Regions from separate parts of the Variovorax stachyos genome, predicted to be linked through region 1. Evidence: predicted binding sites of a transcription regulator. Region 1 holds the regulator's gene; each other region holds the start of a gene.
What was found. The regulator LexA, encoded in region 1, represses DNA repair genes until DNA is damaged. The targets are predictions, from matches to a motif close to ACTGTATNNNNATACAGT.

Region 1 (5,243 bases):
GAAGCCGGCCCAACTCATCCAGGCAATGGCGTCGTGCGCCAACAGCCAGCCGCCGGCCGCGGCTCCTACCGCCTGCCCCACGTAGATCCCCGAGCTGTTGAGCGCCACCGAGCCGGGCGCGAGCGCCGGCGCCATCGACACCAGCCGCGCCTGCTGCGCCGAGTTGGTGGCGAAGCAACCCAGGCCCCAGGGAACCAGGATGAGCGCCAGGCCGGCGAGGGTGACGCCCAGTGGCCACAGGAGCAGGCTCAATGCGATCAGCGCGGTGGTAACGAGCACCATCCGGGGTGCACCGACGCGATCGATGAACCGGCTCACGAGCATGTTGCCCAGCAGGCCGCAGACGCCGAACCAGCCCCACAAGAGGCCGAGCGCGGTGGCGTCGGCGCCGACGGTCTCGCGCAGCACGGGCGCGAAGTAGCTGAACAGCACGAACTGGCCCGAGCCCTGCAGCGCCGTGACTGCCACCACGCCCATCAGCAGCGGGCTCTTGAGCACCTGCGCCCAGGCGGCGCGCGTCAATGCCGGCGGCCGAATGCCGCTCGGCAGCTGGTGCCAGATCCAGGCCGCGCTCAGCAGCGACAGCACGGCGATCGCCGCGAAGGCCGTGCGCCAGCCGAAATGGCCGCCGATCAGGGCGCCGAGAGGCAGGCCGAGCACCGAGGCCATGGACCAGCCGAGAAAGACGAAGGTCACGGCGCGGCCCCGCTGCTCCAGCGGCACCAGCATGCCCACGCAGGCCGCCGCCTGGGGCGTGAAGATCGCGGGCGAGATGACGGTCAGCATGCGCACGGCCAGCAGCCCGCCATAGCTCGGCATCAGCGTCGCGACGAGGTGGCCGGCTGCGTACCACAGCATGGTGCAGGCCAGCAGCAGCCGCCGGTCCCAGCCCGCCACGACGGCGGCCAGAAGGGGCGCGCCGAAGCACACCACCGCCGCCCCGGCGGTGATCAGCTGGCCCGCCGTGGCAGGGCTGACCTGCAAGGAATTGCTGAGTTCGTTGAGCGTGCCGGGCACCACCATCACCCCGGTGCCGATCACGAAGTTGCCTGCCAGCAAGGCCCAAAGGGACGCCGGCAGCGCGGGACGCCTCAACGTCGCACCTGCAGCGCGCCCGGGTTGACGATGTTGGTCGGGTTGCCCTTGATGAAGCTGACGACGTTGTCGAAAGCCTGGCCGAAATACATCTCGTAGCTGTCCTGCTCGACGTAGCCGATGTGCGGCGTGCAGATGCAGTTCTCCAGGCGCAGCAGCGCGTGGCCTTGCAGCGGCGGCTCGCTTTCGAAAACGTCGATCGCTGCCAGCCCGGGCCGCCCGCGGTTGAGCGCGGCGAGCAGCGCATCCTGTTCCACCAGCTCCGCGCGCGAGGTGTTGACGAAGAGTGCGGTGGGCTTCATGCGCGAGAGATCCTCGAGCGTGACCAGGCCTCGGGTCTCCTCCGTGAGTCGCAGGTGGATCGACAGCACGTCCGCCGCGGCAAAGAAGGCTTCGCGATTCGGCGCCACCTGGAAGCCGTCAGAGCGGGCGCGGGCGCAGCTCTCTTCGCGGCCCCAGATCACCACCTGCATGCCGAAGGCCTGGCCATAGCGTGCCACCAGCTGGCCGATGCGGCCATAGCCCCAGATGCAAAGCGTCTTGCCCTTGAGCACCGAGCCGAGCCCGAAGTTGGGCGGCATGGACGCGGACTTGAGCCCCGATTGCTGCCAGGCGCCATGCTTGAGGTTGCTGATGTACTGCGGGAGGCGGCGCATTGCCGCCATGATCAGCGCCCAGGTGAGCTCGGCCGGCGCCAGCGGCGAGCCCGAGCCCTCGGCGACCGCCACGCCGTGCTCGGTGCAGGCATTGACGTCGATGTGTTGGCCAGCCCGCCCGGTTTGCGAGATCAGCTTGAGCTTGGGCAGCTTCTCGATCAGTTGGCGCGATATCTGGGTGCGTTCGCGGATCAGCACGATCACGTCGGCATCCTTGAGCCTCACCGAGAGCTGTCCGATGCCCTTGACCGTGTTGGTGTAGACCTTGGCGGCATACGCGTCGAGCTTGGAGGCGCAGCGCAGTTTGCGCACTGCGTCCTGATAGTCGTCGAGGATCACGATGTTCATGGCGTGCCATTGTGCCTCGCACCATGCACGGATCCGCGCGCCACGCGCCAGAAGCGCAGGGCGCTCCTGGGACATGCCCCGCGGGCCGGGCGCTCAGCGCGCCTGGACCCGGCGCGCGATCGTCAATGCAGATGGCCCGGCGAAGGCGCCGCACTTGCAGCTTCCAGGGCAACCAGCCGGTCGAGCTCGGCGCAGACATCCGCCATGCGGCCGGAGATCACGACTCGGCCGGTGCTCGGCCCCTGGTGTTGCGCATCGACCGTGCGCACCACGCGCAGCGGCCGGGGCGGTGCCGACAGGCGGGATGCCGGCGTGACGGGCCGCACGGCGCAACTGGGGCGGATGCCGACGTAGCGGAGGCCGGAAGCGCTTCGGCGGCGCGACGGTATCCAGCGGCTGGCAAGTGATTGAAGGGGCGTGAACAGGTCGACGAAGCTGAGCAGAGCGATTCCCATGTGAACTCCATGAAGGTCAGAGATTGAACATAGGCAGGATTGCTTTCGCCGGCCGCGACAGGGTGATGGCCCTTGGCCATACGCCCGCCACCTGTCGCAGCCGCTGGGCAGCGTGAGCGGGATTCGCTCAGGCCGCCTTGTGCGGCTACATCAGCATCGTGTTGCGGATCAGGCCGACGGCGAGGCCTTCGATCTCGAAAGGCTCGCCCGGCTGCACGATGATGGTGGGGTAGTCGGGGTTCTCGGCGTGCAGCTCGATGACCTGCTTGTTGCGCTTGAGGCGCTTGACCGTGACTTCGTCGCCCAACCGCGCCACGACAATCTGGCCGTTGCGGGCCTCCTTGGTGGCCTGCACGGCGAGCAGGTCGCCGTCCATGATGCCGGCGTCGCGCATGGACATGCCGCGCACCTTGAGCAGGTAGTCCGGCTGGCGCTGGAACAGCGTGTTCTCGACGTAGTAGGTCTGGTCCACGTGCTCTTGCGCCAGGATGGGCGAACCGGCAGCGACGCGCCCGATCAACGGCAGCGCGAGCTGGGCCATGCCGGGCAGTGAAAGCGAGAACTGGTTGTTGCGCGATTCGTTCAGCGAGCGCAGCGCATCGCCCTTGAGCCGGATGCCGCGCGAGGTGCCGCTCACGAGCTCGATGACGCCCTTGCGCGCCAAGGCCTGCAGATGCTCTTCGGCCGCATTGGCGGACTTGAAGCCCAGCTCGGCGGCGATCTCGGCACGGGTGGGCGGCGCGCCGGTGCGTGCGATGGCGCTCTGGATGAGGTCCAGAATCTGCTGCTGGCGGGCGGTAAGCTTGACGGCGAACTGCATTGACGACTCCTTGCGGCACTGGCTGAATATCCAGTACCTGTATTTTTAACCAGTTTCCGGAGCTTTGGCAAGTCATGGTCGACAACATCAGCGAAGGCAGGCGTCGTGTAGTCGTCCTGGGCACGGGCGGCACCATCGCGGGCCGCTCGGCCGCAGCGGCCGACAACGTCGGCTATACGGCCGGCCAGGTGGGCGTGACCGAGTTGCTGGAGGGCATCGCGGCGCCGGCGGGCATCGCGCTGCAGACCGAGCAGGTGGCCCAGGTGGACAGCAAGGACATGGGCTACGGGATCTGGCGCAGCCTGGCCGAGCGCTGTGCCCACTGGCTGGCACAGGCCGACGTAGCGGGCGTGGTCATCACCCACGGCACGGACACCCTGGAGGAAACCGCGTTCTTTCTTCAGTCCGTGCTGGCGCCGTCCAAACCGGTCGTGCTGACCAGCGCCATGCGGCCTGCAACCGCGCTGACGCCGGACGGGCCGCAGAACGTACGCGATGCCATCGCGGTCGCCGCGAGCGCACGTGCGCGGGGCGTGGTGGCGGTGTGCGCGGGCGCGGTGCACAGCGCCTTCGATGTGCAGAAGGTACACACCTACCGGGTCGACGCCTTCGGTTCCGGCGATGCGGGGCCAGTGGCCTATGTGGAAGAGGGCGCCTTGCGCGAGCTCAGGAACTGGCCCGCGTCGCCCCCTGAGCCTGCACGGTTGTGCTTCGAGCTGATGCAGCAGGCCGCCCGCTGGCCGCGTGTGGAGATCCTGATGAGCCACGCGGAGGCGCGCGGCAGCATCGTCGATGCGCTGATCCTGGAGCAGCAAGCAGGCGCTGCGGAACCGGTGCAGGGCCTGGTGCTCGCGGCCACCGGCAACGGCACCCTGCACGAGGCGCTGGAAGCGGCCGCGCTGCGAGCACAGGCGGCCGGCATTGCGGTCGTGCGCGCCACGCGCTGCCTGCAGGGCCGCATTCTCCCCACGCCGGGTGCTGCGCTGCGCGACGCCGGCGCCCTGACGCCGGTGAAGGCGCGCATTGCCCTGGCGCTGGAACTGATGGCCACGCAGGCCGGCGGCGTCTGAGCGCATGTTCGAGGCCCTGCGCTCGCACGCCTGGCTCTATCCGGCGCTGGAGGTGGTGCACATCGTCGGCATCGCGCTGCTGCTCGGCAACCTGGTGGCGCTCGAGGTACGGGTGTTCGGGCGCGCTGCCGTCCTGCCGGTGGCGGCCATGGCCAGGTTGTCGCTGTCGATCGCGGCCAGCGGCTTCGCACTTGCGGCGGCCAGCGGTTCGCTGATGTTCGCCACCCAGCCGGCGGAACTGCTGGCCAATCAGACCTTCCTGATCAAGATGGGCCTGCTGGTGGCCGCCGGCTTCAACGCAGGCTGGTTCCACATGCGCGGCTCGCTGCACAAACTCGATGCGATGGCGCGGGTACAAATGTTGTTATCTACTGCGATCTGGCTGGCCGTCGTGTTCTGCGGCCGTTGGATCGCCTACTGAAGAGGAGCTTTCTCGATGAAACGTCGCGATATCGTCATCGCCGCCGCGTCCCTGCCGCTGGCCACACCCCTTGCCTGGGCCCACCATGGCTGGAGCAGCTTCGACCAGGACCGTCCGATCTATCTCGAAGGAAGGGTGGCGCAGGTGCGCTGGCAGAACCCGCATGCGGAACTGTTGATCGACGTCCCGTCCGGGCTCAAGGTGCCGGCCGATCTGGGGAAACGGGCGCTGCCCCCGCAGAGCGCGCCGGTCGACGGTCCGGGCTTGCTCGCGCGGGCAACCGCGCCTCGCCGCACTGACCGCCAGTGGGAGCTCGAACTCGCGCCGCTGACGCGCATGGAGGCCTGGAAGGTCGCGGAGATCAAGCCGGGCACCGCT
Region 2 (5,243 bases), on a different contig from region 1:
TGCGGCGCAGAACTTCTCGACGGTGCAGAACGATTTCGCGCTCTCGCTCAACGCCAGCTACGAGCTGGACCTCGCCGGCCGCGTGCAGCGCTCGGTCGAGGGCGCGACCGCTTCCGCCGAGCAGTCGGCGGCCGATCTGGAGAACACGCGCCTGCTGCTCACCACCGACCTCGCCTCGGCCTACTTCAACCTGCGCGCGACCGACATCGAACTGGACGTGCTGTCGCGCTCGATCGCGCTGCAGCGCCGCGCGCTGGAACTGGTGACGGCGCGCCACGAGCTCGGCGCCGTCTCGGGGCTGGACGTGGCGCAACAGCAGGCGCTGCTGGACAGCACGCTGGCGCAGGTGGACGTGCTGAGAAGGCTGCGCTCCCAGTACGAGCATGCCCTCGCCACGCTGACCGGCACGCCCGCGCCCAGCTTTGCGCTGGCGCCGGACCTGCGCCCCATCGTGCCGCCGGCCATCCCCATCGGCGTGCCCTCGGAGGCGCTGGAGCGCCGTCCCGATGTGGCCTCGGCGGAGCGCGCCATGGCTGCGGCCAACGCGCAGATCGGCGTGGCCACCGCCGCCTTCTATCCCAGCGTGATGCTGGCGCCGATGCTCGGCGTGGACAGCCGCATGATCGAAAGCCTGTTCGATGCGCCGAGCCTGCTGTGGTCGGTGGGCGTCTCGGCCACGCAGGTGCTGTTCGACGGCGGGCGCGTGCGTGCCAACGTCGATTTCGCCCAGGCCGGGCATGCGGCCACCGTCGCCAACTACCGGCGCGTGGTGCTGACGGCAATGCAGGAGGCCGAGGATGGCATCACCGGCCTCGCCGCGCTGGACCGCGCGGTGACGCAGTCGCTCGCCGCCGTCGATTCGGCACGCCGCGTGCTGGACATGGCGACCAGCCGCTACGAGGGCGGTGCCTCGACCTACCTCGACATGATCAGCGCGCAACAGTCGCTGCTGACCGCCGAGCGCCAGGCCGCGCAGTTGCAGGGCCAGCGCCTGCTGACCTCGGTGTTTCTCGTGAAGGCCCTGGGCGGCGACTGGTGCGGCGTCGCACCGGACAGCGCCGGCAGCGCAGCTGACGCTAGAACAGACTGCCCTGCCCCGCTGCGCCGGGTGGCCGGAACGCGCTGAGGTCGAGCGCGATGCGTTCGCGGTTGAAGCCCAGCCGATGCGCCGCCTTCTCGAAGCGCTGGCGGATCAGCTCGGCCCACAGCCCGGTGCCGACCATGCGGGTGCCGAACGACGCGTCGTAGTCCTTGCCGCCGCGCATCTCGTGGATGCGCGCCATGATGCGCGCGGCACGCTGCGGGTAGTGCAGCTCCAGCCACTGCTTGAAGAGCGGCGCCACCTCCCAGGGCAAGCGGATCACCGTGTAGAAGGCGCTGCGCGCGCCGGCCTCCCACGCCGCCTCCAGCACCTTCTCCATGTCCTCGGTGACGAAGGGAATCTGCGGCGCCACGCTCACGCCCACAGGCACGCCCGCCTCCGCCAGCGTGCGCACCGTGCGCAGACGCCGGTGCGGCGCAGCGGCGCGGGGCTCCAGCTTGCGCGCGAGCTCGCCGTCGAGCGTGGTGATGGTGACGTAGACCGCCGCCAGATGCTGCGCGGCCATCGGCGCAATCAGGTCGAGGTCGCGCTCGACGGCACTGGACTTGGTGACCAGGCCGAAGGGATGGCGCACCTCCTGGAGCAGCTCGATCACCGAGCGCGTGAGCCGCAGCTCGCGCTCGATCGGCTGGTAGCAGTCGGTCGCGGTTCCGATCGCCAGGTTTTGCGGCCTGTAACTGCGCCGCCCCAGCTCGGCGCGCAGCACTTCCACGATGTTGCGCTTGGCGATCAGCTTGGTCTCGAAGTCGAGGCCGGGCGAGAGGTTCAGGTAGCTGTGGGTCGGCCGAGCGAAGCAGTAGATGCAGCCGTGCTCGCAGCCGCGGTAGGGATTGATCGAGCGGTCGAAGTGGATGTCGGGCGAGTCGTTCTCGCTCAGCACAGACTTCACGTCCTCGAAGCGCACCTCGGTCTGCAGGGGCGGGAGCGGCTCGGCGGCGCCTTCCTCGAGCGTGCCCCAGCCGTCGTCGAAGGCGTCGCGCTCGTCGCGCTCGAAGCGGTGGGGCAGCCGGGTCGCCGCGCCGCGGCCCTTGATCGCATGAAGGGGAATGAAAGCATCGGGCATGGTCTTTCACCTCGGAAAAACTGTATGGATATACAGTATTCCACCAATCCGCCGGGCATGCACGCGGAACGGACATCGCACCCGGCTGGCTATCCGCGCGTGCGCGAGATGAGCCATACGGCGACCGAGCTGCATTGATTAGGGCTAAGCCTTGCGCAGCCTCTTCTTCGCTATGCGCACCGCCTGCGCGGCAGCGGCGGGCCCCGGTAACCGTCGGCGCAGGAAGGCGATGAGCTCCTGCGCCACCACGTTGCGCGTCGGCCCCGGCAGGTAGACCAACGCCACGCGTCGCGTGATGCGCGGCTTCGCCAGCGGCAGCACGACCAGCTCGGGATCGCGCAAGGTCCCGGTGTAGAGCCGCGGCATCAGGCCGAGCGCAAGGCCGCCGCGCACCAGCGCATAGAGGGTTTCCGAATAGCTGACGCGGTAGGGCTCGGCGCCCTGCGCGAATTGCGCGCGCGCCGGGTCGCCCAGCGCCGGCATGCTGCCGCTTTCGAACAACACCAGGCGCTGGTCGCCGATCGCCTCCCATTCCACCTCCCGGGCGCGCGCCAGCGCATGGTCGCGGCGCACCACCAGCACCAGCGGATCGCGCAGCAGCTCGACGCAGGCCAGGCCGCCCGGCGGCTCGGTGATGGCGGCGATCGCCAGGTCGAGCTGGCCGCTGCGCACCTCGGCCAGCAGCGTGGTCGAAGGCGCATCGCGCCAAGCCAGCTCCAGCGCACGCCCGGTCTCGCGTAGGAACCCGCTCACCGCCGCCGCGACGCTGTCGCTGGCGGAGGGGATCACGCCGATGCGAACGAAGGCGCGACCGCGCTGCACGGTGCTCTCGATGTCGCGCAGCGCCACTTCCACCGTGTTGACCAGGAAGTCCGTGCGCGCCAGCACCTCGGCGCCCACCGGCGTGAGTTCCAGGCGGTGTGTGGAACGCGTCAGCAGTTCTGCGCCGAGCAGCTTCTCCATCTGCTTGATGGCGTTGCTCAGCGCGGGCTGGGTAATCGACAGGCGCCGCGCGGCACGGCCGAACTGGCCCTCCTGGACCAGCACCGAGAAAAACTGCAGCTGGCGCAGGGTCAAGGCACGCAGAGGCAGGGAAGCCATGGCGCTTGCTTATTAATTGGATGAATCAAATTATAGGAATTCAAAACTTTGCTTATGGCCTGGCACTGACTAGACTGGCCCGATGACACCCGCGCCACTCGATGCCTTCCTGCACGCGATGCCCAAGATGGAGCTGCATTGCCACCTGTTCGGCACCGTGCGCCACGCCACCTTCGCCGCGCTCAATCGCCGTGCCGGGTCCCCGCTGGCCGAACAGGAGGTGGAGGATTTCTATACGCGCGGCGAGAAGCCCGTCGGCGTGCTGCGCGTGCTGCGCGCGCTCGACGCCCATCTGCTGCGCACGCCGGACGACCTGCACCGGCTGGCACTCGAATACCTCGAGGACGCCGCGGCCCACCACGTGCGCTACAGCGAGTTCTTCTGGAATCCGACGGGCACGGTGCATGTCTCCGGTCTTGCCTATGCGGACGCGCAAGCGGCGATCGTGCGCGCCATCCACGACGCGGAGCGGGACTTCCGCATCACCGGCCGCCTGATCGCGGCGATCGACCGCGAGGCCACGCCCGAAGCCGCCGTCGAGATGGTGGAATGGGTCACGGCCAACCGCTGCGATGAGGTGATCGGCATCGGCATCGACTACCGCGAGGTCGATCGTCCGCCGGAGCTCTTCCTGCAGGCCTACCGCGACGCCCGCCGCGCCGGCCTGAAGACCACCGCGCATGCCGGCGAGTTCGGCATGCCGTGGACGAACGTGCGCACCGCGCTCGACCTGTTGCACGTGGACCGCATCGACCACGGCTACACGGTGGTGGACCAGCCCGAATTCGCGCGCGAGTGCGCGGAGCGCGGCGTGCTCTTCACCGTGGTGCCGACCAATTCGTACTATCTGCGCACGCTGCCGCCCGAGCGCTGGGCTCTGGACCATCCCATCCGCCGCATGCCCGGCCTGGGACTGCGCATCCATCCCAACACCGACGATCCCACGCTTCACAAGGTCACGCCCACCCAGGCCTGGGCCATGATGGTGCGGGACTTCGGCTTCGGCCCCGACGACCTGCGCAGCTTCATGCACAACGGCCTCGAGGGCGCCTGGATCGACGACAGCACGCGCCGTGCATGGCGCGCGCAGTGGAGCCAGGAATTCGACACGCTGCGCGCACAACTGCCCCCCGACGCCATCCTTTCCGGAAACTGACCATGCCTCAACCCAAGCTTCCGCTTCTCGCCTCCCTGCTGCTGACCGCCGCCCTGCCCGGCGCGGCCATCGCGCAGGCCGCGTGGCCCAGCGCCAAGCCGATCACGCTGATCGTGCCCTACTCGGCCGGCGGCAGCGTGGACTTCAATGCCCGACTGGTCGCCACCAAGCTGGGCGAGCGGCTCAAGCAGTCGGTGGTGATCGAGAACGTGACCGGTGCCGGCGGTGCCATCGGCGTGGCCAAGGCGGCGAACGCGGCGCCCGACGGCTACACGCTGGTCGCCGGCCCCGACAGCGCGATCGCGATCGGCAAGCTGATCAACCCCGCCGCCTTCAAGTTCGACCCGCTGAAGGACCTGGCGCCGGTCGGCATGCTCAACACGGCGCCGATGGTGCTGGTGGCGCGTCCCGGCCTGCCGGTGCAGAGCTATGCCGATTTCGTGAAGCTCGCGAAGGCCGCGCCCGGCAAGTACAACTACGCGACCTCGGGCGTGGGCACGGTGCTTCAACTGGCGATGGAATTGCTCAAGGAAAAGAGCGGCATCTTCGTGACCCACGTGCCCTACCGCGGCGGCGCGCAGATCGCGACCGACGTGATCGGCAACCAGGTCGACCTGGCGATGCTGGTCAGCACCAGTGCCATCCCCCATGTGAACGGCGGCCGGCTCAAGGCCCTGGGCGTGACCGGCAGCACGCGGCTCGATGCGCTGCCCCATGTGCCGACCTTCGGCGAAATGCCTGGCCTCAAGGGCTATTCGATGGTGAGCTGGACCGGCATCTTCGCGCCGGCCCGGACACCGGCGCTGATCGTGAACCGCCTC
Region 3 (5,243 bases), on a different contig from region 1:
GGTTCATGTTGGGGCAGGGCGGGGGCGATTATGCACCCGCCCCGCAAAAAGCAAAGAGCCGCCCGAAGGCGGCCCGCAAGAGTGTTTGCCCGAAGGGGCACTACATCACGCGCTTCGGCGCAGCGTGGTAGTGGTCCTTGAGGCACTCCTTGTGCCGCACGACCTGGCGGTCGAGCTTGTCGACCAGCTCGTCGACGGCGGCGTAGAGATCAGCGTGGCTCGACTCGGCGAACATGTCACTGCCCTTGACGTGAATATTGCATTCGGCCCGTTGGCGCCTTTCCTTTTCCTTTTGCTTTTCCACGGTGAGGATCACCTTCACATCGACCACCTGGTCGAAGTGACGGGTGATTCGGTCCAGCTTGCTCGTGACGTAGCTGCGAAGCGCGGGGGTGACGTCGAGGTGGTGACCGCTGATCGTCAAATTCATGAATGACCTCCTGGAATTGACGGTTGGGAAAATGGCCTTGCCTCAAGAAATGAAGCCTGGCCGGCGAAAAAAAAGAGGGTTGGGGAAGGCAGGGGAAGGAGAAGAGGAAGGGTCGGTTCACTATGCCCATGCTGTCATCGAATTGCAATCCCTCCTGGCGCAAACCCCCGGAGGCCTTTGTGGTCAAGGCCCCGGCGCTATCAAATATGTAGTGCTAAAGACCGCGCGCCGTGCTCAGCGCCATGCGGCGCGCAGGCGCTTGCGCAAGTCGATGACCGCCGCCGGCGGCGGCACCGCGGGGGCCCGCTCGGGCGCCGGCGGCCAGGTGACTTGCTCGAAGCCCCGGGCATCGGCCGCCGAGATGAAGCGCGTGCGCCCGGCGTAGAGATGGCGGTCGCCGCGCACCGCCTGCTGGGTGACGTAGAAGCGCTGCGGCACGATCAGGTGCAGATGGTCGCGGGCACGCGTCATCGCCACGTAGAGCAGGCGCCGCTCTTCCTCGAGTTCCTGGGCGCCCTGCGCGACATCGGCCGGGATGCAGCCGTCGACCACGTTGAGCACGTGCACCGAGCGCCATTCCTGGCCCTTCGCCGAATGGATGGTGGAGAGGATCAGGTAGTCCTCGTCGAGCAGGGGCGGGCCGGGCCGGTCGCTGGTGGCCTCGGGCGGGTCGAGCGTGAGCTCGGTCAGGAAGCGCTCGCGCGAGGCGTAGCCGGAGGCCAGCCGGGCCAGTTGCTCGACGTCGCCGCGACGCAATCCGGCATCGTCGTGCAGCCGCTCCAGGTGCGGCAGGTACCAGCGCAGCGCGAGCTCCATGTCGGCGGGCCAGGCGAGTTCCGGGGCACGCAGTTGCACATAGATCGCCGCGAAGCGCGCCCACTCCTCCTTCGCGGCGGCGGGCGGCTGGAAGGCCTGCACCACGGCAGCCGGATCCCCCGCCTCGGCCATCGCCTCGAGCAGCCGCGTCGAGGTGGCCGGCCCGATTCCCGGGATCAGCTGGGTGACGCGAAAGCCCGCCATGCGCCCGCGCGGGTTCTGGGCAAAGCGCAGTACCGCCAGCAGATCCTTCACGTGCGCGGCCTCCAGGAACTTGAGGCCACCGTACTTGACGAAGGGGATGTTGCGCCGTGCCAGCTCGAGCTCCAGCGCCGCACTGTGGCTCGAGGTGCGGAACAGCACGGCCTGCGACTTCAGGGCCAGCCCGCCTTCGCGGTGCGCCAGCACGCGCTGCGCCACGAAGCGGGCCTGCTGGGCCTCGTCGGGAACCAGCACGAGTTGCGGCCGGCCCATCGAGGGCTTGTCCGTCCACAGGGTCTTGGCATGGCGCTCGGCCGCCGCCGCGATCACCGAATTGGAGACGTCCAGGATCGGTTGGGTCGAGCGGTAGTTTCGCTCCAGCGTGACGATGCGCGCGGGCTGGCTGAACTGGCCCGGGAAATCGAGGATGTTGCGCACGGTCGCGCCGCGAAAGGAATAGATCGCCTGGGCATCGTCGCCCACCACGGTGAGGCCGCGCCCGTCGGGCTTGAGGGCGCGCAGGATGGCGGACTGCAGCAGGTTGGTGTCCTGGTACTCGTCGACCAGCACATGGTCGAAGCGCGCGCCCAGTTGCGCCGCGAGCGAGGGCTCGGCCACCATCTCGGCCCAGTACAGCAGCAGGTCGTCGTAATCGAGCACCTGCTGGGCCTGCTTGGCCTCGACGTACGCGCCGAACAGGCGCTTGAGCTCGGCATCCCATTCGGCGCACCATGGGAAGGCCTGGGCCAGGACCTCGGCCAACGGCGCGCCGCCGTTGACGGTGCGCGAGTAGATCGCCAGGCAGGTGCCCTTGCGCGGGAAGCGCCGCTCCATCGCGGCCAGGCCGATGTCGCTGCGCACCAGGCCCATCAGGTCCTCGGCATCGCCGCGGTCGTGGATGGTGAAGCTGGCGTCGAGGCCGATCTGCGCCGCATATTCGCGCAGCAGCCGGGCGCCGATGCCGTGGAAGGTGCCGGCCCAGGGCAAGGACGGCGGCGCCTCCGAGCGCAGCCCGAGCACCTTCGCCAGCACCTGGCCGGCGCGCCGCTCCATCTCTTGCGCGGCGCGGCGCGAGAAGGTCAGGAGCAGGATGCGCTGCGGATCGGCGCCGTGCGCGATCAGGTGGGCCACGCGGTGCGCCAGGGTGCTGGTCTTGCCCGAACCGGCGCCGGCGATCACGAGCAGTGGTCGCGCGTCCGGGGACGCTTCCCCGGCACCGTGCTCGACGGCCGCCCGCTGTGCCTCGTTCAGTTCGGAGAGCACCGCGGCAAGACGCTCTTCCTGGCGCAGGGGGACTGGGATCGCGACGCTGGACATCGAGCGCGACTTTACTGGATATCCATCCAGATCCGCTCAGGAAAATGCAAGGGGCCGGTGACATAATCGCGCCTCGCTGCAACCGGAGACTTCGATGGACACCGTCCCGCCTCGGCAGCTTTCAACTCCCCTGTGACGCGTCGTTGGCCAGGGACTTGAAAGCGCCCTTCGCCCCCGCCCTCGCCAACGTCACCACACCACCCGGGAGTGAGCCATGCTCAACATCTTCACGCTCGCCAACGGCCGCCTCGTCCAGGAAGAGATCGAAGCGCTCGAGGAACTGTCGAAATTCCAGCCGATCTGGGTCGACCTCGAATCACCCACGCTGGACGAGAAGCGCTGGATCAAGCAGTACTACGGCCTGTCCATCCCCGAGGATGCGATGGACGAGGACATCGAGGAGTCGGCGCGCTTCTACGAGGAAGACAACGGCGAGCTGCACGTGCGCAGCGACTTCCTGATCGACGACGACGAGAACCCGCGCTCCGTGCGGGTGGCCTTCATCCTCAACCAGCACAACGCCGAGCTGCGCAGCCGCGGGGTGCTGTTCTCGATCCATGACGAGGACGTGCCGGTGTTCCGCCTGCTGCGCATGCGCGCGCGCCGGGCGCCCGGGCTGATCGAGGACGCCAAGGAGGTGCTGCTCAAGCTCTTCGACGCCGATGCCGAGTACTCGGCCGACTCGCTGGAGAACATCTACGACGAGCTGGAAGTCGCCGGTAAGAAGGTGCTCGAAGGCAACGTGAGCGACGAGCTGGCCGGCGAGGTGCTGGCCGCTATCGCGCGCCAGGAAGACCTGAACGGCCGCATCCGCCGCAATGTGATGGACACGCGACGCGCGGTGAGCTTCATGATGCGCAGCCGCATGCTCAACGCCGAGCAGTTCGAGGAGGCGCGGCAGATCCTGCGCGACATCGAGTCGCTGGACAACCACACGGCCTTCCTGTTCGACAAGATCAACTTCCTGATGGACGCCACGGTCGGCTTCATCAACATCAACCAGAACAAGACCATCAAGATCTTCTCGGTGGCCAGCGTGGCGCTGCTGCCGCCAACGCTGATCGCGAGCGTGTACGGAATGAACTTCAAGCTCATTCCCGAGCTGGAATGGAGCTACGGCTACGCCTACGCGATCGTGCTGATGGTTGCCAGCGCGCTGGTGCCGATGTGGTACTTCCGCCGGCGCGGCTGGCTCAAGTAGCGCGGGAGCCGGGCAGCCCCGCGAGCCAGGCCTCGATCAGGGCCAGGCTGTAGCGGCTCGCGACCGCGGCGACGAAGCGCAGGAAGTCGGCATGGGCCTGGTCATCGGCGCGGTCCGAGATGGTTCGGACCGCGGCGAAGGGCACGCGGTAGTCGTGGCAGACCTGCGCCACCGCGGCGCCTTCCATCTCGCAGGCCAGCGCGTCGGGCAGGTCATGGCGCAGCGCTTCGCTGTCGGCCGCGCGGGCGATGAAGCGGTCGCCGCTCACCACCAGGCCCCGGTGCAGGCGCGGCGCGTGCAGGCCGAAGTCATCGACCACCTGCTGGCCCAGCAACGCGACCGGATCGTCAAGCAGCCGCTCGGCCACCGTCGCCAGCGCATCGCTGATGGCGGTGTCGGTCGCGAAGCGCGCATGCCCGGTCAAGGGCACTTCGTAGCGCGGGAAGATCGGCGATGCGTCCAGGTCGTGCTGCAGCAGCCGGGTCGCCACCACCACGTCGCCCACCCGCACCCCGGGCGCCAAGCCGCCGGCCACCCCCGTGAAGACGATGGCGCGCACGCGGAAGCGTTCGAGCAGCACGGTGGCGGTCGTCGCCGCCGCAACCTTGCCGATCCGCGACAGCACCGCGACGATGGGCTGCCCCTGCAGATGCCCTACCCAGAAGTCGCGGCCGGCGATGCGCACGCGCTGCTCGTCCGGCATGGCGGCAAGCAGCGCGCCGAGCTCCTCCTGCATGGCTGCCACGATCGCGACCGGCGCCGCCATGGAGATGCCCGCTACTTCTTGTCGCGCAGCTCGCGACGCAGGATCTTGCCCACCGGTGTCTTCGGCAGGTCGGTGCGGAACTCGATCACCTTGGGCTGCTTGTAGCCGGTGAGGTTGGCGCGGCAGAACTCGCGCACCTGGGCTTCGGTGAGCTCGGGGTTCTTCTTGACGATCACCAGCTTGACGGCCTCGCCGGTCTTGTCGTCGGCAATGCCGACGGCGGCGCATTCGAGCACGCCCGGGATCTGCGCCACCACCTCCTCGACCTCGTTGGGGTACACGTTGAAGCCCGAGACCAGGATCATGTCCTTCTTGCGGTCGACGATCTTGAAGAAGCCGCGCTCGTCGACCACGCCGACGTCGCCCGATTTGAAGTAGCCGTCGGGCGTCATCACCTTGGCCGTCTCGTCGGGGCGCTGCCAGTAGCCGGCCATCACCTGCGGGCCCTTGATCGCGATCTCGCCGGGCTGCCCCGGCGGCACCTCGTTGCCGTCGTCGTCCAGCAGCTTCAG
Region 4 (5,243 bases), on a different contig from region 1:
CATGGTGTCGGCGCTGATGATGGGGAGGCCGGAGCCGGCCAGCAGCTTCTTGCCTTCGGCCTCGTTGGTGCCCTTCATGCGCACCACCAGCGGCACTTGCAGGTTGACCGCCTTGCAGGCTGCGATCACGCCGGTGGCGATGGTGTCGCACTTCATGATGCCGCCGAAGATGTTGACCAGGATGGCCTTCACGTTCTTGTTCTTCAGCATGATCTTGAAGGCCTCGGTCACCTTCTCGGGGGTGGCGCCGCCGCCCACATCGAGGAAGTTGGCCGGTTCGCCGCCGAACAGCTTGATGGTGTCCATGGTGGCCATCGCGAGGCCGGCGCCGTTCACCAGGCAGCCGATGTTGCCGTCGAGGCTGATGTAGGCGAGGTCGAACTTGCTGGCTTCGACCTCGGCCGGGTCTTCTTCATCGAGGTCTCGCAAGGCCACGATCTCGGGGTGGCGGTACAGCGCGTTGCTGTCGAAATTGAACTTGGCGTCGAGCGCGACGATGTTGCCCTTGCTGTCGCGATTGAGCGGATTGATCTCGACCAGAGACGCGTCGGTCTCCATGTAGCAGGTGTAGAGCTTCTTGAAGACGTCCACCGCCTGCGCAGTCGAGTCGGCCGGGATGCCGATGCCGTCAGCGATCTGGCGGGCCTGCGCATCGGTCAGGCCGTCCTTGGGGTCGGCATAGACGGTGATGATCTTCTCGGGCGAGGAGTGCGCCACTTCCTCGATGTCCATGCCGCCTTCGCTGGACGCGATGAAGGCCACCTTCTGCGTCGCGCGATCTGTCACGGCGGAGACGTAGTACTCCTTCTGGATGTCGGCGCCGTCCTCGATATAGAGGCGGCGGACCTTCTGGCCTTCGGGGCCGGTCTGGTGCGTCTTGAGCTGCATGCCGAGGATCTCGCCGGCCAGCCTTTTGACATCGTCGATGCTCTTGGCGACCTTCACGCCGCCGCCCTTGCCGCGGCCACCCGCATGGATCTGGGCCTTGACCACCCACACGGGGCCGCCGAGTTTCTGGGCGGCCTCGACCGCCTCCTGAATCGTGTATGCCGGGATGCCTCGCGGCACAGGCACGCCGAACTTGGCAAGAATTTCCTTGCCTTGGTACTCGTGAATCTTCATGAGGGTGTCTCTCGGGGACGAGGGGTTGGGGAACGGGAGATTTCGTGTTGCCCTCGGGCCACGGCGCGCCGGGGGTGGCCGGGCGGAGGACAGCAGGCGACTGTATCATGGTGCGCCGCACCAACGGCGAGCGGCCGCTGCGGTCACTACGTAGTTTTTTCTTACGTCCCTTCTCAGGCATTCCGAGGCTTCCACCATGCCCAAGGTCTTCATCGACGGCGAGGCCGGCACCACCGGCCTCCAGATCCGCGAGCGGCTGCAGAAGATGCCGCAGGTCGAACTCGTGAGCATCGCCCCCGAGCTGCGCAAGGACGTGGCTGCCAAGCGCGAGCTGATGGCCGGCGTCGACCTGGTGGTGCTCTGCCTGCACGACGATGCGGCGCGCGAGTCCGTGGCGCTCATCGACCAACTCGAAGGCCAGGGCCGTCGTCCCAAGATCATCGACGCCTCGACGGCGCACCGCACCGCCCCCGGCTGGGTGTTCGGCTTTTCCGAGCTGGTGGCCGGCCAGAAGGACGCGGTCGCCAAGGCCGAGCGCGTCGCCAACCCCGGCTGCTACGCGACCGGCGCCATCGCCATCGTGCGCCCGCTGGTCGACGCCGGCCTGCTGCCGGCCGACCATGCCATCGCCCTGCCCTCCGTCAGCGGCTACTCCGGCGGTGGGCGCACCATGATCGAGGCTCACGAAAAGGGCGAAGCGCCGCTGTTCGAGACCTATGCCCTCGGCCTCAAGCACAAGCACATCCCCGAAATCATGAAGTACACCGGCCTGACGCGCCGGCCGGTGTTCATCCCTTCGGTGGGCAACTTCAAGCAGGGCATGCTGGTGCAGCTGCCGCTGCATCTGGACGAACTCCCCGGCAAGCCCAAGGCCGGCGACCTGCAGGAGGCGCTGGCGGCGCATTACGCCAAGAGCAATACGCCGGAGCAGTTCGTGAAGGTGCTGCCGCCCACCGAAGACGGCAAGCTCGATGCGCTGGGGCTGAACGGCACCAACGACCTCGAGATCCGCGTGTTCCCGAACGAGGACCACCGCCATGCGGTCGTCATCGCCCGCCTGGACAACCTGGGCAAGGGTGCCAGCGGCGCCGCTGTGCAGAACCTGAAGCTGATGCTGGGCCTCTGAGCCGCGCCGGGCTCAGGCCCTCATTCGTCGAAGTCCGCGCGCAGCACCTTGGCCACCACGGCTGCGGCGAAGCCGCGTGCCAACATGAAGCGAACCTGCCTGGCCCGCTCGCCCGCGTCCTGCGGCGGGGTGCCGAAGCGCTGCCGCCAGACCTCGCGCGCCCGGTCGAGCTCGCTGCCGGCCAGGCTGGCCACCGCCTCGGCCACCGCCTCCGGCGCAACACCCTTGTGCAGCAGTTCCTGGCGTACGCGCGCCGCACCGTGACGGGCTGCGCGCTGGTGCAATACCGACTGCACCACCCGCGCCTCGCTGATGAAGTCCTTGGCCGTCAGCTCGTCGAGCGCGCGTGCCAGCGAACCGGGCTCTTCCTCGTACCTGGCCAGCTTGCGCTCGAGTTCGGTGCGCGAGTGCTCGCGCTGCCCGAGCAGTCGCAGTGCGCGACCCTTGAGGGAAGGAGCGCTGGAAGCCATCACCGGTGATCAACCCCCGGATGCGCTCTCGCCCGCGTCCTCGGGCAGGAGCGGAATGCCCAGGGACTCGCGCACCTTGTTCTCGATCTCGCGCGAGAGCGTCGGGTTCTCGCGCAGGAACTCGCGTGCGTTGTCGCGGCCCTGCCCGATCTTCTCGCCGTTGTAGGCGTACCAGGCGCCCGACTTGTCGACGATCTTGGCGGCCACGCCCATGTCGATGATCTCGCCTTCGCGGCTGATGCCCTCGCCGAACAGGATGTCGAACTCGGCCGTCTTGAAGGGCGGCGAGACCTTGTTCTTCACCACCTTGACCTTGGTCTCGTTGCCGATCGCCTCGTCGCCCTTCTTGATGGTGCCGATACGGCGGATGTCCAGGCGCACCGAGGCGTAGAACTTCAGCGCATTGCCGCCGGTGGTGGTCTCGGGCGAGCCGAACATCACGCCGATCTTCATGCGGATCTGGTTGATGAAAATGACCATGCAGTTGGTCTTCTTGATGGTGGCGGTGAGCTTGCGCAGCGCCTGGCTCATGAGCCGCGCCTGCAGGCCGGGCAGCGAATCGCCCATCTCGCCTTCGATTTCGGCCTTGGGCGTAAGCGCGGCCACCGAGTCGACCACGATCAGGTCGACGGCGCCCGAGCGCACCAGCGAGTCGACGATCTCCAGGGCCTGCTCGCCGGTGTCGGGCTGGCTGATCAGCAGGTCGGACAGGTTCACGCCCAGCTTCTGCGCGTACTGGACGTCCAGCGCATGCTCGGCATCGACGAAGGCGCAGGTGCCGGCCTGCTTCTGCATCTGAGCGATGACCTGCAGCGTGAGCGTGGTCTTGCCCGAGGATTCCGGCCCGTAGATCTCGATCACGCGGCCGCGCGGCAGGCCACCGACCCCCAGGGCAATGTCCAGGCCCAGCGAGCCGGTGGAAACCACCTGGATGTCCTCCAGCGCCTCGCCTTCGCCCAGCCGCATGATGGTGCCCTTGCCGAATTGCTTTTCGATCTGGGCCAGGGCAGCCTGGAGGGCCTTGGCCTTTTCGCTGCCTGCGACCGAGATGCTGCTGCCTTTGACGAGTGCGTCCATGTGGAAAACTCCTTGGGGATCAATGGGTTGTGGAGGGATTCATGAGACTGCTTTTAACAACAGCCTGGATGTCTGAACAGTAGTGTAGAGGCCCATGGGTTTGAGTAAACCCGTTTTTTGGTCAGCTTGGCTTACTATCGAGGGCTGATGGTGGACCCTGCATTCCCGATCGATCCCGACGCTTGGCGCCAGACCCACCTGGGCCGCCTGCTGGGCCATGCCATGCGCCGCTTCGACGAGCGTGTGCTGGCCCTCATGGCGCACGACGCCGACGTGCCGCTCGCCTTGTCCAACCTCGCGGCGCGCGCGCAGGTGAGCGCCGCCCACATCCACATCACGCGCCACCTCGCGCGCGAGGGCTCGCGGCTGACCGAGCTGGCTGAACGCGCGGGCATGACCAAGCAGGCCATGGGCAAGCTGGTCGACCAGTGCGAGGCCTGGGGCCTGGTGACGCGCGGTCCGGATGCACACGACGCGCGCGCCCGGCGCGTGCTGTTCACCGCCGACGGCCTGGCATGGCTTGAGGCCTTCCGCAAGGCGGTGGCGCAGGCCGAACGCGAGTTCCGGGCCAGCGTGGGCGACGACATCGCCACAGTGGTTTCCATTGGGCTCGAAGCCTATGCGGCCGCCTAGAATCGCAGGCGGGAGACGGCCCGGCGGCCCGCGCAAGCCCGCCATGTCTGGAGACGCGGCATGCGAATACTGATAGCAGAAGACGACCAGGTGCTGGCCGATGCGCTGCTGCGCAGCCTGCGCACCTCGGGCTCGGCGGTGGACCACGTGGCCACCGGCTCGCAAGCCGATGCCGCGCTGATGACCAACAGCGAATTCGACCTCCTGATCCTCGACCTGGGCCTGCCCAACCTGCACGGCCTCGAAATCCTCAAGCGCCTGCGCGCCCGCGGATCGCAACTCCCGGTGCTGGTGCTGACCGCGGCCGACAGCGTCGAGGAAAGAGTCAAAGGCCTGGACTATGGCGCCGACGACTACATGGCCAAACCCTTTTCGCTGCAGGAACTCGAGGCGCGCGTGCGCGCCCTCACCCGGCGCGGCATGGGCGCCACGAGCAATTCCATCAAGCACGGCCCGCTGGTCTACGACCAGGCTGGCCGGGTGGCGACCATCGACGGCAAGATGGTCGAGCTGTCCGCGCGCGAGCTGGGCCTGCTCGAGGTGCTGCTGCAGCGCGCGGGCCGGCTGGTGAGCAAGGACCAGCTGGTCGAGCGCCTGTGCGAATGGGGCGAAGAGGTGAGCCTCAACGCGATCGAGGTCTACATCCACCGTCTTCGCAAGAAGATCGAGAAGGGGCCGATCCACATCGCCACCGTGCGCGGCCTCGGCTATTGCCTCGAAAAAATCCCCTGATCCGTCTTCCTTCCCAAAGCGCTCGGTGAAACTCTTCCAACGCGCGCAGCGCTCCCTCTTCGGCGAGATCCTCGATTGGATGC

Region 2: ACMGEZ_RS27300 (PA0069 family radical SAM protein) is a predicted target of LexA. The motif match lies at 2,185-2,202, and genes of this name have one in related genera.
Region 3: ACMGEZ_RS22425 (ATP-dependent helicase) is a predicted target of LexA. The motif match lies at 2,778-2,795, and genes of this name have one in related genera.
Region 4: recA (recombinase RecA) is a predicted target of LexA. The motif match lies at 3,842-3,859, and genes of this name have one in related genera.

The regions. Positions count from the first base shown of each region.
Region 1 is NZ_JBLFFN010000002.1:195,292-200,534, forward strand. Features, by position in the region: gene ACMGEZ_RS04155 (MFS transporter) at 1-1,095, opposite strand, end outside; gene ACMGEZ_RS04160 (D-2-hydroxyacid dehydrogenase family protein) at 1,092-2,099, opposite strand; gene ACMGEZ_RS04165 (hypothetical protein) at 2,222-2,554, opposite strand; gene lexA (transcriptional repressor LexA) at 2,700-3,374, opposite strand; gene ACMGEZ_RS04175 (asparaginase) at 3,449-4,444, shown strand; gene ACMGEZ_RS04180 (hypothetical protein) at 4,449-4,865, shown strand; gene ACMGEZ_RS04185 (DUF6152 family protein) at 4,881-5,243, shown strand, end outside.
Region 2 is NZ_JBLFFN010000025.1:48,200-53,442, forward strand. Features, by position in the region: gene ACMGEZ_RS27295 (efflux transporter outer membrane subunit) at 1-1,126, shown strand, start outside; gene ACMGEZ_RS27300 (PA0069 family radical SAM protein) at 1,077-2,165, opposite strand; gene ACMGEZ_RS27305 (LysR family transcriptional regulator) at 2,310-3,266, opposite strand; gene add (adenosine deaminase) at 3,349-4,422, shown strand; gene ACMGEZ_RS27315 (Bug family tripartite tricarboxylate transporter substrate binding protein) at 4,425-5,243, shown strand, end outside.
Region 3 is NZ_JBLFFN010000014.1:135,135-140,377, forward strand. Features, by position in the region: gene ACMGEZ_RS22415 (PTS sugar transporter subunit IIA) at 1-7, opposite strand, end outside; gene hpf (ribosome hibernation-promoting factor, HPF/YfiA family) at 101-430, opposite strand; gene ACMGEZ_RS22425 (ATP-dependent helicase) at 665-2,764, opposite strand; gene corA (magnesium/cobalt transporter CorA) at 2,979-3,965, shown strand; gene ACMGEZ_RS22435 (5'-methylthioadenosine/adenosylhomocysteine nucleosidase) at 3,958-4,731, opposite strand; gene ACMGEZ_RS22440 (long-chain-fatty-acid--CoA ligase) at 4,743-5,243, opposite strand, start outside.
Region 4 is NZ_JBLFFN010000006.1:135,800-141,042, reverse strand. Features, by position in the region: gene sucC (ADP-forming succinate--CoA ligase subunit beta) at 1-1,122, opposite strand, end outside; gene argC (N-acetyl-gamma-glutamyl-phosphate reductase) at 1,319-2,248, shown strand; gene recX (recombination regulator RecX) at 2,269-2,718, opposite strand; gene recA (recombinase RecA) at 2,728-3,795, opposite strand; gene ACMGEZ_RS13145 (MarR family winged helix-turn-helix transcriptional regulator) at 3,943-4,428, shown strand; gene ACMGEZ_RS13140 (response regulator) at 4,489-5,160, shown strand; gene ACMGEZ_RS13135 (sensor histidine kinase) at 5,186-5,243, shown strand, end outside.